DNA from 4 places in the Pectobacterium carotovorum genome. Region 2 is predicted to be linked to each of the others. Evidence: predicted binding sites of a transcription regulator. Region 2 holds the regulator's gene; each other region holds the start of a gene.
What was found. Region 2 encodes CRP, which controls carbon source genes, mostly activating them, when cyclic AMP is high. Its sites were predicted from a motif close to ATGTGANNNNNNTCACAT; they were not measured.
Positions count from the first base shown of each region.

Region 1: a site for CRP is predicted at 1,233-1,250, ahead of udp (uridine phosphorylase). Genes of this name have one in related genera too.
Region 3: a site for CRP is predicted at 1,540-1,557, ahead of msrB (peptide-methionine (R)-S-oxide reductase MsrB). Genes of this name have one in related genera too.
Region 4: a site for CRP is predicted at 1,373-1,390, ahead of aaeR (HTH-type transcriptional activator AaeR). Genes of this name have one in related genera too.

Region 1 is NZ_JAXAFK010000006.1:222,742-225,868, forward strand. Features, by position in the region: gene R9X49_RS20740 (YafY family protein) at 1-480, opposite strand, end outside; gene R9X49_RS20745 (hypothetical protein) at 568-1,164, shown strand; gene udp (uridine phosphorylase) at 1,419-2,189, shown strand; gene R9X49_RS20755 (tyrosine-protein phosphatase) at 2,339-3,127, shown strand.
Region 2 is NZ_JAXAFK010000005.1:229,521-232,647, forward strand. Features, by position in the region: gene argD (bifunctional acetylornithine/succinyldiaminopimelate transaminase) at 1-1,149, shown strand, start outside; gene crp (cAMP-activated global transcriptional regulator CRP) at 1,308-1,940, opposite strand; gene R9X49_RS19375 (OsmC family protein) at 2,315-2,722, shown strand; gene R9X49_RS19380 (phosphoribulokinase) at 2,836-3,127, opposite strand, start outside.
Region 3 is NZ_JAXAFK010000001.1:1,514,237-1,517,363, reverse strand. Features, by position in the region: gene pncA (bifunctional nicotinamidase/pyrazinamidase) at 1-505, shown strand, start outside; gene R9X49_RS06780 (YeaC family protein) at 561-839, opposite strand; gene msrB (peptide-methionine (R)-S-oxide reductase MsrB) at 1,004-1,423, opposite strand; gene gapA (glyceraldehyde-3-phosphate dehydrogenase) at 1,767-2,762, shown strand; gene R9X49_RS06765 (D-hexose-6-phosphate mutarotase) at 2,870-3,127, shown strand, end outside.
Region 4 is NZ_JAXAFK010000002.1:41,786-44,912, forward strand. Features, by position in the region: gene tldD (metalloprotease TldD) at 1-374, shown strand, start outside; gene aaeR (HTH-type transcriptional activator AaeR) at 414-1,355, opposite strand; gene aaeX (p-hydroxybenzoic acid efflux pump operon protein AaeX) at 1,781-1,984, shown strand; gene aaeA (p-hydroxybenzoic acid efflux pump subunit AaeA) at 1,992-2,957, shown strand; gene aaeB (p-hydroxybenzoic acid efflux pump subunit AaeB) at 2,969-3,127, shown strand, end outside.

The DNA.
Region 1 (3,127 bases), on a different contig from region 2:
TTGCAGATCAACATAGGTAATACGCAGTTGGCGCCTGTTACGAATGGCCAGACGAAGAAAAGCCAGATGGTTTATGGCCCTCTCATTTTCCGCGGTATGCCGAGAAACCGCTCTGAGAGGAAGCAGCTTATAGGTATCTGCTTTTTTGACACCAATCGCCGCGCTGATTTTTGCTGAAACCCGGCTGGCCGCTGCGGAAAGCATGTTATCGCCTCGGGCACCTATCAGCCGCATTCCCAGCATAATGGCGTCCAGTTCATCTGGGTCAAAGTTAAGTGGGGGAAGGAAGTAGTCTTTTTCAAGTAGGTAACCGAGTCCCGATTCACCGCGAATAGGGGCGCCGATGGTTTGTAGTGCCGCCATATCCCTGTAGATCGTTCTGACCGATACATTCAACGCTTGAGCTAATATTTCCGCTGATACCGGGTGTACGCGGCCGCGAAGATGGTCAAGTAAAGAGAGTAGCCGAATCGTTTTCATGAGAAGAGCTTACACCACCCTGACAAGTTCTGTCAGGGTGGTGTAATACGATTCAGACTTCATATCATCCTGATAACGGAGTTCATTATGGCTACCCCATGTTACGAAATAGTCACTTATACGGTAAAAACCCAGCAAGAGGCCGATTCAGCGCGCGCATCGGCACAGCGTCTGTTAAAGCATTTCCCTGGGTTTATCGACTGGATCGCATTTTCAGGCATCGATATTTCCGCCGAGCGTGTCGATCTTGTGGTGTGGAATAGTCTTGAAGCTGCACGGGCTGCGGCAAAAGCGGTTGAAAGCCAACCGGAATTTTCCTGTTTCAGATCTTCTGTCAGGGCGTTGCACAGCATCGGGCACTATACCGCCCAAATGGAGCACGCACCGTCAGTAAAAATAAGAGGCGGTATCGAAATAGGACGATTTCGTCTAAAGCAGGGTATTCAGGAGAGTGACATGCGCCATGCTTATAATCAGATGGTAGAACGTCACCTTTCGCTTCAGCCTGGCTGGAAAAGCCAGTATTTAGTCAGTTTAGGTAATGGCGTCTTTATTGATCTTGCCTTTGCCGACAGTCAACCGTGTGCAGAAGCGATTTGTGCATCGTGGCAGGGGCAAGCGGTATGTAATGCCTTCTTGGAAATGATTGAGCCGGAAAGTATCGAGTTTGGTTCGCTGTGGTAACCGATAAGGCTAAAGAATCTACACTAGAAGACAATTAATCGGCAAAAGCGAATTCCTTACCTGATAAATAGTGATTTAAATCACATATTTTATGTATGTTGATGTTTGTTTCTTTTTTATCGGTGACTCTCGTCACTTAAAAAAACGTAGTGATGCGCTAGAGTCTTTTTATTGAACGGACGCCTACAGGCCGTGTTTATGAGGCGTCCAGCGCGATTTCTCTGAATACCCAATTGATTGCCCGGGAGGCAGTTATGTCTACATCTGATGTGTTCCATCTTGGTCTGGTCAAGAACGATTTACAGGGCGCGACGCTGGCTATCGTGCCCGGCGATCCTGAGCGTGTCGAAAAAATTGCTCGCCTGATGGATAACCCGGTACATCTGGCATCACACCGTGAATTTACGTCCTGGCGTGCAGAGTTGGACGGCAAGGCAGTGATTGTTTGCTCGACCGGTATCGGCGGCCCGTCAACGTCAATCGCGGTAGAAGAGTTGGCACAGCTCGGCATTCGTACTTTCCTGCGCGTGGGTACAACAGGGGCGATTCAGTCTGGTATCAATGTTGGTGATGTGTTGGTGACCACCGCCGCTGTCCGTCTTGATGGGGCGAGCCTGCACTTCGCGCCGATGGAATTCCCAGCTGTTGCTGATTTCGGCTGTACCACTGCGCTGGTGGAAGCGGCGAAGGCGTCGGGGGCGGCGTTGCACGTGGGCATCACCGCGTCTTCCGATACGTTCTACCCGGGTCAGGAGCGCTATGACACCTTCTCTGGACGCGTTGTACGTCGCTTCCGCGGCTCGATGGAAGAGTGGCAGAGCATGGGCGTGCTGAACTACGAAATGGAATCTGCCACGCTGCTGACCATGTGCGCCAGTCAGGGGTTAAAAGCGGGCATGATCGCGGGCGTGATCGTGAACCGTACTCAGCAGGAAATCCCGGATGCGGCGACCATGAAGTTAGCCGAAACCACCGTGATTAAGGTGCTACTGGACGCCACTCGCCGGTTGTTAGCCGCTGAATAAGCGAAAAAATTGATGTTATTTTGGGCTGGTCATCGCAGAGACCAGCCTTTATCCTGATAGCCTCTTCAGGTTCATCGGGTTAACCTGCACCGTGCTTAGCGCGTGTAATACGGTTGCCTTGCTCGCCTTTCAACCTCGCAAGGAGATGTATGACCGAACCAACGTTGCTTCATCCCTCTTTATTACCGCTGGACGGCGGAATCAACTTCCGCGATTTAGGCGGCAACCGCGCTGCTGATGGGCGGCTTATCCGACACGGCAAACTTTTTCGCTCCGGCTCGCTGGATCTGCTGAGTCAGGCTGACTGTGAACATCTTGCTGGCGTGCCGATTTCCCACGTGGTGGATTATCGGGATGCCGATGAAATTGCGCAGAAACCCGATGTCTTGTGGACGGGCGCTAATTATCACGCCTACCCGGCCAATCCATTGCGTCACGAAGTGACGGCCAATCTGGACTCGCTGGGATCTGATGTGCTGGCGGCATTTGATTCCCGGGCGTTTATGTTGGAACTTTATCGCCGTTTACCTTTCAATAATTCGGCCTATAAGCAACTGGTATCGCTGCTATTACGGCCGGATGAGGGCGGGTTGGTACAGCACTGCGCGGTGGGTAAAGACCGCACGGGTATCGGCTCGGCGCTGGTGATGTTTGCGCTGGGTGCGGATGAGCAGACGGTGATGGAAGATTACCTGCTTACGGAAACGACGCTGACGCCCTTCCGCCAGCAACTGCTGACGCATTTGTCGGAAACGCTGAATGAGAAAGCGCTTGGACAGTTCTCTTATGTGCTGTCGGTGCAGGAAGAGTTCATCGTGACGGCGTTGCAGGCCATCTACGAACGACACGGTTCGATCGATAGCTGGCTTGAGGTGGAATACGGGCTGGATAATCGCGCGCGGCATTATTTGCAGGATAAATACTTGGTTGCAGGATAA
Region 2 (3,127 bases):
GTACCCGTTAAAGGTAAAGGGAGCCGCGTCTGGGATCAGGACGGCCGCGAGTATATTGATTTCTCCGGTGGCATTGCGGTTACGGCACTGGGTCACTGCCATCCTGCGCTGGTGAACGCATTGCAGCAACAGGGTGAAAAGCTGTGGCACACCAGCAATATTTTCACCAACGAACCTGCGCTACGCCTCGCCAGTAAACTGATTGATGCCACTTTTGCCGATCGCGTGTTCTTTGTTAACTCCGGCGCTGAAGCTAACGAAGCGGCATTTAAGCTGGCACGTCACTATGCGGTTAAACGTCATAGCCCGTATAAAACCAAGATCATCGCCTTCTACAATGCATTCCATGGTCGGACGCTGTTCACCGTCTCGGTTGGCGGACAGCCTAAATATGCCGATGGCTTCGGGCCTAAGCCTGCGGATATTGTCCATGTTCCTTTCAACGATCTGGCTGCGGTCAAAGCAGTGATGGACGATCACACCTGCGCAGTCGTGCTGGAGCCGATTCAGGGCGAGGGCGGTATTACGCCTGCTACGCCTGAGTTTTTGCAAGGCGTTCGCGATCTGTGCGATCAGCATAAGGCGCTGCTGGTGTTTGATGAAGTGCAGAGCGGGATGGGGCGTACTGGCAAACTATTCAGCTACATGCACTACGGTATTACGCCGGATATCCTCACCACCGCTAAAGCGCTGGGTGGCGGCTTCCCGATTAGCGCGATGCTGACGACGGAAGAGATCGCTTCTGTGATGACGGTTGGGGTACACGGCACCACCTATGGCGGTAACCCGCTTGCCTGTGCGGTGGCGGAAGCCGCGCTGGATATCATTAACACACCGGAAGTGCTGTCAGGCGTGGCGAATCGGCACGATCGCTTTGTTAGTGAACTGGAGAAAATCAACCAGCAGTACGGCGTATTCGAGCAGGTTCGCGGTATGGGGCTCCTGCTGGGGGCAGAACTGAAACCGCAGTGGCATGGCCGCGCAGGCGAGTTTCTGGCTGCTGCAACGGCTCAGGGTCTGATGGTGCTGATGGCTGGGCCGAACGTAATTCGCTTTGTGCCGTCTTTGATCATTGATGAAGACGATATTGTGCAGGGGATGGATAAGTTCGCCAAAGCCGTCGCGCAGGTCGTTAACGCAGCAAACTGAGTGGCGTTCTTAAAAGCGCAGCGATAAAAAAACGTAGGGAACGTTTTTCAACGTCGCTTGCGACGGCCCGAAGGGTGGCGAGCAGGAAGCTCGCCATAAAAAAAAGCGTGAGGCCGAGGCTTCACGCTTTTTTATTGGTAGGGTACAGCGACAGGGATTTAGCGAGTGCCGTAAACGACAATCGTTTTACCGTGCGCAGAGATCAGGTTCTGGTCTTCTAACATTTTCAGAATGCGACCCACGGTTTCACGCGAGCAGCCAACGATTTGCCCAATTTCCTGACGGGTAATTTTTATTTGCATGCCATCTGGATGCGTCATGGCATCAGGTTGTTTGGCCAGGTTGAGTAGAGTTTGAGCAATACGGCCGGTCACATCAAGGAAGGCGAGGTTGCCGACTTTCTCTGAGGTAACCTGGAGTCTGCTTGCCATTTGCGCAGACAGACGCATGAGGATATCTGGGTTAACCTGGATGAGCTGGCGGAATTTTTTATAGGAAATTTCAGCCACTTCACAGGCGGTTTTTGCCCGAACCCAGGCGCTGCGTTCCTGACCTTCTTCAAACAGGCCGAGCTCGCCGATAAAATCGCCCTGATTGAGGTAGGAAAGAATCATTTCCTTGCCTTCTTCATCTTTGATTAGCACTGCGACAGAGCCTTTCACGATGTAGTAAAGCGTTTCTGCTTTTTCACCTTGGTGAATCAGCGTGCTCTTCGATGGATACTTATGGATATGACAATGGGAAAGGAACCATTCGAGAGTTGGGTCTGTTTGCGGTTTGCCGAGAACCATTCGCTATCATCCTCTGTTGTAATTCACTGCGCAAATTACAGGGGTCAGAGTTCCCTGTACGGCGTGTTTAACTGCTAAAAAAATAAAATTCAGTCTAGGCAGAATGACGTCAGGGAATATACTGGAACCACTGTACCCTTGATTTTCCGGTTGCTGCCTTGCCGCATCGTAAACGTGGCTGGGTATATCTGGCCACGCAATCATCTTCTTCGTTTCTGGGTTTGTCCAGAAAAGGTCTATTCTATTTTCGTTTTAACACAGCTTTAAGGACGTGTCTTGTGTTGTCTCGCTTCAGCATGACAAAGCTCTGATTAACGCTGGTTTTTGTACAGTAACGGTATAAATTTTCAAAAAATTTTTAGTGGAGAGGCACCATGCAGGCACGGGTAAAATGGGTTGAAGGCTTAACGTTTTTGGGCGAATCCGCGTCAGGGCACCAGATCTTGATGGACGGTAATTCCGGTGATAAAGCGCCCAGTCCGATGGAGATGGTGTTGATGTCTGTGGGGGGATGCAGCGCGATTGATGTCGTGTCGATTCTGCAAAAAGGCCGCAACGATGTGGCGGACTGTGAAGTGAAGTTGACGTCAGAGCGCCGGTCTGAAGCGCCGCGTTTATTTACCCATATCAATCTGCATTTTATCGTGACGGGAAAAGGGCTGACCGACAAAGCCGTTGAGCGAGCTGTCGCACTATCAGCGGAAAAATACTGCTCTGTGGCACTGATGCTAGGCAAAGCCGTTGAGGTAACGCACAGCCACGAAATTAGAGTGCTGGAATAATCCCTTTCTCTGAGCACTCATTCTGGTCACTTAAGCCTGTTATTAGGGGAAACACAGGGGGAGATTCCCGTCGGGAGGCCTCACCCCTGTGGTCGCCCCGTATATCTTGATGCTTATTCGATGGTTTTCCCTTCAATTAACCGCTGCACCAGCGGTGCCATGATGAGCTCCATCGCCAGCCCCATTTTCCCGCCGGGAACGACCAGCGTGTTGATGTGGGAGATAAACGATCCCTGCAACATGGCGAGCAGATAGGGATAATCAATATTATCCAACCCCTGAAAGTGAATGACGACGAAGCTTTCATCCAGCGAGGGAATCGACTTGGCAGCAAACGGGTTGGAGGTGTCCACGGTGGGCACGCGCTGGAAGTTGATGTGCGTACGAGAGAACTGCGGAGTGATG
Region 3 (3,127 bases), on a different contig from region 2:
CAGTCAGGATTGGCACCCCGAGAATCACGGTAGCTTTGCCGTTAATGCGAATACCAAGGTTGGAGAAATCGGCGAGTTAAATGGATGGCCGCAGATCTGGTGGCCGGTTCACTGCGTACAGGGAACCGCCGGAGCTGATTTTCATCCAGCACTTAATCAGTCAGCCATTCAGTGGATCGTACAAAAAGGGACTCAGCCAGAGATCGATAGCTATAGCGCTTTTTTCGATAACGGACATCGGCTTAAAACCGAGTTGGATGCGTGGCTACACGCCAACCACATCACCCATTTGACCATTCTGGGGCTGGCGACAGATTATTGTGTTAAGTTCAGCGTGTTGGATGCCATTGCGCTGGGTTATCACACGGAAGTATTGGTGGACGGCTGTCGCGGGGTTAATCTTTTGCCCGATGACAGCGAATCTGCATTGCGGGAAATGGTACAACGTGGGGCGATCCTGACGGATATGACGCAGTTTCTTGCCACACTGTCTTCAACGCACTAACCATCGTCACTGTCGCACAGCATCACGACAGCCAATAAGGCTGCCTGCTCACACGTTAAGCATTGGGCTTCAGCGTAACGATCGCGTCAGCGATGTTAAACTCGCGCTTCAGCTCCTGCTTGCTCTTCATCACGATTTCGCCATCAGTGCCAATCGTCATGTGCTCAGCCTGTTCATTATGGCGAGCCTGCCACATCATCACCATTTGTAGGCAGTTTTCTTTCTGTTCAGCCGTCAACGCGACACCGTCTGGCCATTTGCCCAGCTCTACCGCCGTGACTAACCGCTGGTAAATTTCTGGCGTCATGGCGTCGATCAGATCATTGAGTTCCATATCCGGTTTCTGCTCCGAAAAAGGTCTGAGTTATTCTTACTGAGTTCTGTTATTGACAGGGACAATTATTGACGGGGTCAATGTACTGACAGGCGCACTTAATAGCTGAATCGTTTAAAGCTATACAGTATCAGCTTGCCACTGCCCTATTCATCACACACAGATTACCCGTCAACGCGCTCGCCATCAACGTCATCGATAAAGCTCAGCGAAGCAGAATTTACGCAGTAACGTTCGCCCGTGGTTTTCGGGCCATCAGGGAAAACGTGGCCCAGATGCGCATCACACTGCCCACAGCGGATCTCGATACGGCGCATATTGTGTGAATCATCTTCCAGATAGCGGACCGCTTCTGAGGAGACTGGCTGATCGAAGCTCGGCCAGCCACAACCGGAGTCATATTTGCTGTCGGAGTAAAACAGCGGGGCCTGACAGCACAGACAGTGGTAAACGCCGGTGCGCTTGTTATGCAGCAGTTTGCCTGAAAATGCAGGCTCCGTACCGCGTTGCTGGGTGACATAGCGCTGCATCTCTGTCAGTTCAGTATTATCGGACGGGGTACGCGAAGCAGAGTCGTTAGTCATGGAAGTCTCACAGCGGGTGTTATCAATTCAATTAATCATTGATTATAACAAAAAATTAACAACCTGACAGGCCGTTCTGGCCTAATATTAGGAATGTTATTAGCATGAACATTTAATTGTGATGCATGTCACATATTGAGATAACACAGGCTTTATATGATGCATTCCGCCCTCATATCAGTCTTAGATGTTACTTAGTTACAGGCTCGAGCGGTTTTTGCACAAAGATTGGTCATAGGTTTGACTTACAGCAACTATTGACACGATTCCGCTTGACGCTCAGCAAGGTTTTTGTAATTTTACAACCAACCTTTTATTCACAAACCAATAGCTGGTGGAATATATGACTATCAAAGTAGGTATCAACGGTTTTGGCCGTATCGGCCGTATTGTTTTCCGCGCTGCGCAAGAACGTTCTGACATCGAGATCGTTGCAATCAACGACCTGTTGGACGCTGATTACATGGCGTACATGCTGAAGTACGACTCAACTCATGGTCGTTTCAACGGCACCGTTGAAGTTAAAGATGGCCACCTGGTTGTTAACGGCAAAACCATTCGTGTTACCGCAGAGCGCGATCCTGCAAACCTGAAGTGGAACGAAGTTAACGTTGATGTCGTTGCTGAAGCAACTGGCCTGTTCCTGACTGACGAAACTGCACGTAAGCACATCGCTGCTGGCGCGAAGAAAGTCGTTCTGACTGGTCCATCTAAAGATGACACTCCGATGTTCGTTATGGGCGTAAACCACAAAACTTACGCAGGTCAGGAAATCGTTTCTAACGCATCTTGCACCACCAACTGCCTGGCTCCGCTGGCAAAAGTTATCAACGACAACTTCGGTATCGTTGAAGCACTGATGACCACCGTTCACGCAACGACTGCAACGCAGAAAACCGTTGATGGCCCGTCTCACAAAGACTGGCGCGGCGGCCGCGGCGCAGCACAGAACATCATCCCATCTTCTACCGGTGCTGCTAAAGCTGTAGGTAAAGTGATTCCTGAGCTGAACGGCAAACTGACTGGTATGGCGTTCCGCGTCCCTACCCCGAACGTTTCTGTTGTTGACCTGACTGCGCGTCTGGAAAAACCAGCTTCTTACAAAGAAATCTGTGCAGCAATCAAATCTGCTTCTGAAGGCGAGCTGAAAGGCGTGCTGGGCTACACCGAAGACGAAGTGGTTTCTACCGATTTCAACGGCGAGAAACTGACTTCCGTATTTGATGCTAAAGCCGGTATCGCACTGAGCGATAACTTCGTGAAACTGGTTTCCTGGTACGACAACGAAACAGGTTACTCAAACAAAGTTCTGGATCTGATCGCTCACATTTCTAAATAAGCGTCAGCGATGATTCGGTGAAAAAAGGGCGACGTGATGTCGCCCTTTTTTATTGTTACTTGCAGATTTCTTTTTACAACGAAAAACAATCAAAAAAAGGCACTATCATGCATAACACAATTTTCTCACTCCCCGTCACAAAACAAATTAGCGCCACCCTCAGCCAGCGTCAGTTGGACCAACTCCCCATCGTCGTCATTGACCATCCTGAAGTGCGTGCGGCAGTAGCGTTACAAGGGGCGCACTTACTCAGTTGGCAGCCGACCAATGAAGAGCCGGTGCTCTGGCTAAGCGACAATACGCCATTTACTCATCACGTTGCGATTCGCGGCGGTGTACCAATCTGTTTCCCTTGGTTTGGTCCT
Region 4 (3,127 bases), on a different contig from region 2:
TGCCAATGCCGCGTATGACGAACACCTACATGCTGGCTGGGAAATCAACGCCGGAAGAGATTATCTCCAGCGTTGAATACGGCCTGTATGCGCCAAACTTTGGTGGCGGTCAGGTCGATATCACCTCTGGCAAGTTCGTCTTCTCGACGTCCGAAGCGTATCTGATCGAAAAAGGCCGTATCACCACGCCAGTCAAAGGTGCAACGCTGATTGGCTCCGGTATTGAAGCAATGCAGCAGATCTCGATGGTCGGCAACGATCTGGCGTTGGATAAAGGCGTCGGCGTGTGCGGTAAAGAAGGGCAAAGCCTGCCCGTCGGTGTTGGTCAGCCTACGCTGAAGCTGGAAAGCCTGACCGTTGGCGGCACCGCGTAATTTGCACTGAATCCTGAGTTCCTTTAAGACCGCGCGTTATTAGCGCGGTTTTTTTTCCTCGCTATGATTCTGCCGGTAGCCCTGATACGTCAGGGCGACGTTTTTGAAGTATTCCGTCATGTAGTTAATGCAGACTTGTACTTTTAGCGGCAGATTGTCTTTGCGGGTGTAGAGCGCGTAGACCGGGCGCGGATCGGAGTGGTAGCGGTTAAACAGGATCTCGATTTCGCCGCGATTGATTTCATCCACGACCCACATGAGCGGCACGTACGCGATACCCGCGCCAGCCTTGAGCCAGCGCACCAGCGTTTGCGGATCGTTAGTGACAAAGCGTCCTTGTGGCGTGACGCGGGTTGAAATGCCTTCCGGGGCGATCAGTTCAAATTCGCTGTCGGGTCGCACGCTGTATTCCAGCCAGGAAAAATTCACCATATCTGCCGGTTTATCCGGCGTGCCGTGCTGTGCCAGATAGCTTTTGGCGGCACAGACGACCATGGGCATCGAGCCTAAGCGTTTCGAGAACAGGCTGGAATCCTGTAACGCCCCGACGCGGATAACGATATCCAGCCCATCGGCAATCAGGTCGGGAGCGGGAATTCCTGTGACCAGATTGACGGACAGGCCGGGATATTCCTTCAGCATCGCGGCAGTCATGGTGGACAATACATTCTGCGCCATCGTGGAAGAACTGCCGATGCGCAGCGTGCCGATTGGGGTATTGTTGAAGGCGTAAAGCTGCTCATGGACCTCATGAGCCTCATGCAGCATGCGGCGACAGCCGTGATAGTAAATTTTCCCCGCTTCCGTCAGCCCAATGCTACGCGTACTGCGGTTCAGCAGCTTAATCTGTAGTTCATCTTCAAGCTTGGTGACGGTCTGGCTGACGGCGGATACGCTCATCTGCAACTGGCGGGCAGCCGCGGTAAAAGAACCAAATTCCACCACGCGGGCAAACACCGACATACTCTTTAGTCTTTCCATTATTCACTCTGGCTTAAAAGTGATTTAGATCACACTATGTAGATAAGGTGATAATAAGCATCCATAATATAGCCTATCCGGTGATGCCGGGTGGAACATTGTCCGCCATCGTTCAAGCGGCAAGCGTTGCTTGAAGGTGAACGCGAGCAGACATCGCCCTTGCGGTCGTCCATGATTACTCACCGCCCAGAGCTAGCCAATGATTGTGTTTATTTATCCAATGTAGATCGTGCGCTGATTTCCCATCGCTAGTCAGCCTCTGCTGGCATCGCTATTCATCAGTTTAACGCTATTTAATTCGCTGGTTACAGCCTGCGGGATGAAGCGCTTTTGTCTATGCTGAACGTCAGCATCAGACGACATCATTTACCATCCGGTAGCGGACCTGCGCGCTACCGCTACCTAACAGAAAAAAGGAAAAGAGGATGAGTTCACTCCCGGTTATGGTGCTGTTCGGGTTGTCATTTCCCCCCGTATTTTTTGTCTTGCTGGTGTCATTGACCCTGTTTTTTGTCGTGAACCGCCTGCTGCAACCGACGGGTATCTATGACTTCGTCTGGCATCCGGCGCTGTTTAACAGTGCACTGTTCTGCTGTTTGTTCTATTTACTCTTCCGTTACGGTCTGTGAGGCGTCTGTGAAAGCTTTCTTTTTAACGTTGTTTAGGCAGCAGGCCGTGCTGATCAAAAAACTGAGCCGCGTGGTCATTACGCTGGTGATTGTGCTGTGTGCGATTGTCGCCATTTTCCGTGTCTGGGCGTTTTATACCGAATCACCCTGGACGCGTGATGCCAAATTTACGGCGGATGTTGTCGCAATCGCGCCGGACGTCAGTGGGTTGTTGAGCGACGTTCGCGTCACGGACAATCAGCTGGTGAACAAAGGTGATGTGCTGTTTGTCATCGACCAGCCGCGCTACCATCAGGCCGTGGCGCAGGCGGAAGCCGATGTTGCCTACTATCAGGCGCTGGTGACGGAAAAACGCCGGGAGTCAGGGCGTCGTGCGCGCCTCGGCGTCAGTGCGATGTCGCAGGAAAATATCGATCAGTCCAGTAATGCCCTGGAAACCGCTACGCACCAGCTTGCTAAAGCGCAGGCGGTGTTGTCACTGGCGCAGCTGGAGCTGGAACGCACCGTGGTACGCGCCCCTGCCGACGGCTGGGTGACCAACCTGCATGTGCAGAGCGGTGAGTTCATCGAACGCGGTAATACGGCGGTGGCGTTGGTGAAGAAGGATTCGTTCTACCTGCTGGCGTACATGGAGGAAACCAAGCTTGAAGGGGTTCGCCGCGGCTACCGTGCAGAAATCACCCCGCTGGGCAGTGAAAAGATATTTTACGGTACGGTCGATAGTGTGGCGGCTGGTGTGAATAACAGCAGCAGCAGCGCGAACAATAAAGGCCTGGCTAACGTGGATTCCAATCTGGAGTGGGTGCGTCTGGCGCAGCGTGTGCCGGTAAAAATTCGCCTCGATAGTCAAATGGGCGACCTCTATCCGGCTGGCACGACGGCAACTGTGGTGATTACCGGTGAGCAGGTCAACAATGACAAAAAGCCGTCGCCGCTTATCCGTCTCCTTTATCGCCTGCGTGAGTTTGGTTAAGTGAGGCGATGATGAAAACGCCGTCGCTGACAGGCCCCGTGTTCTTTACGACACCGAAGTTTGCGCGCTTGCGCTTTGCTTTTAAACTGAGCTTTGCGATTGTGCTGTCCCTGTTTCTGGGGTTCCACCTTCAGTTGGAAACCCCGCGTTGGTCGGTGCTGACAGCGGCG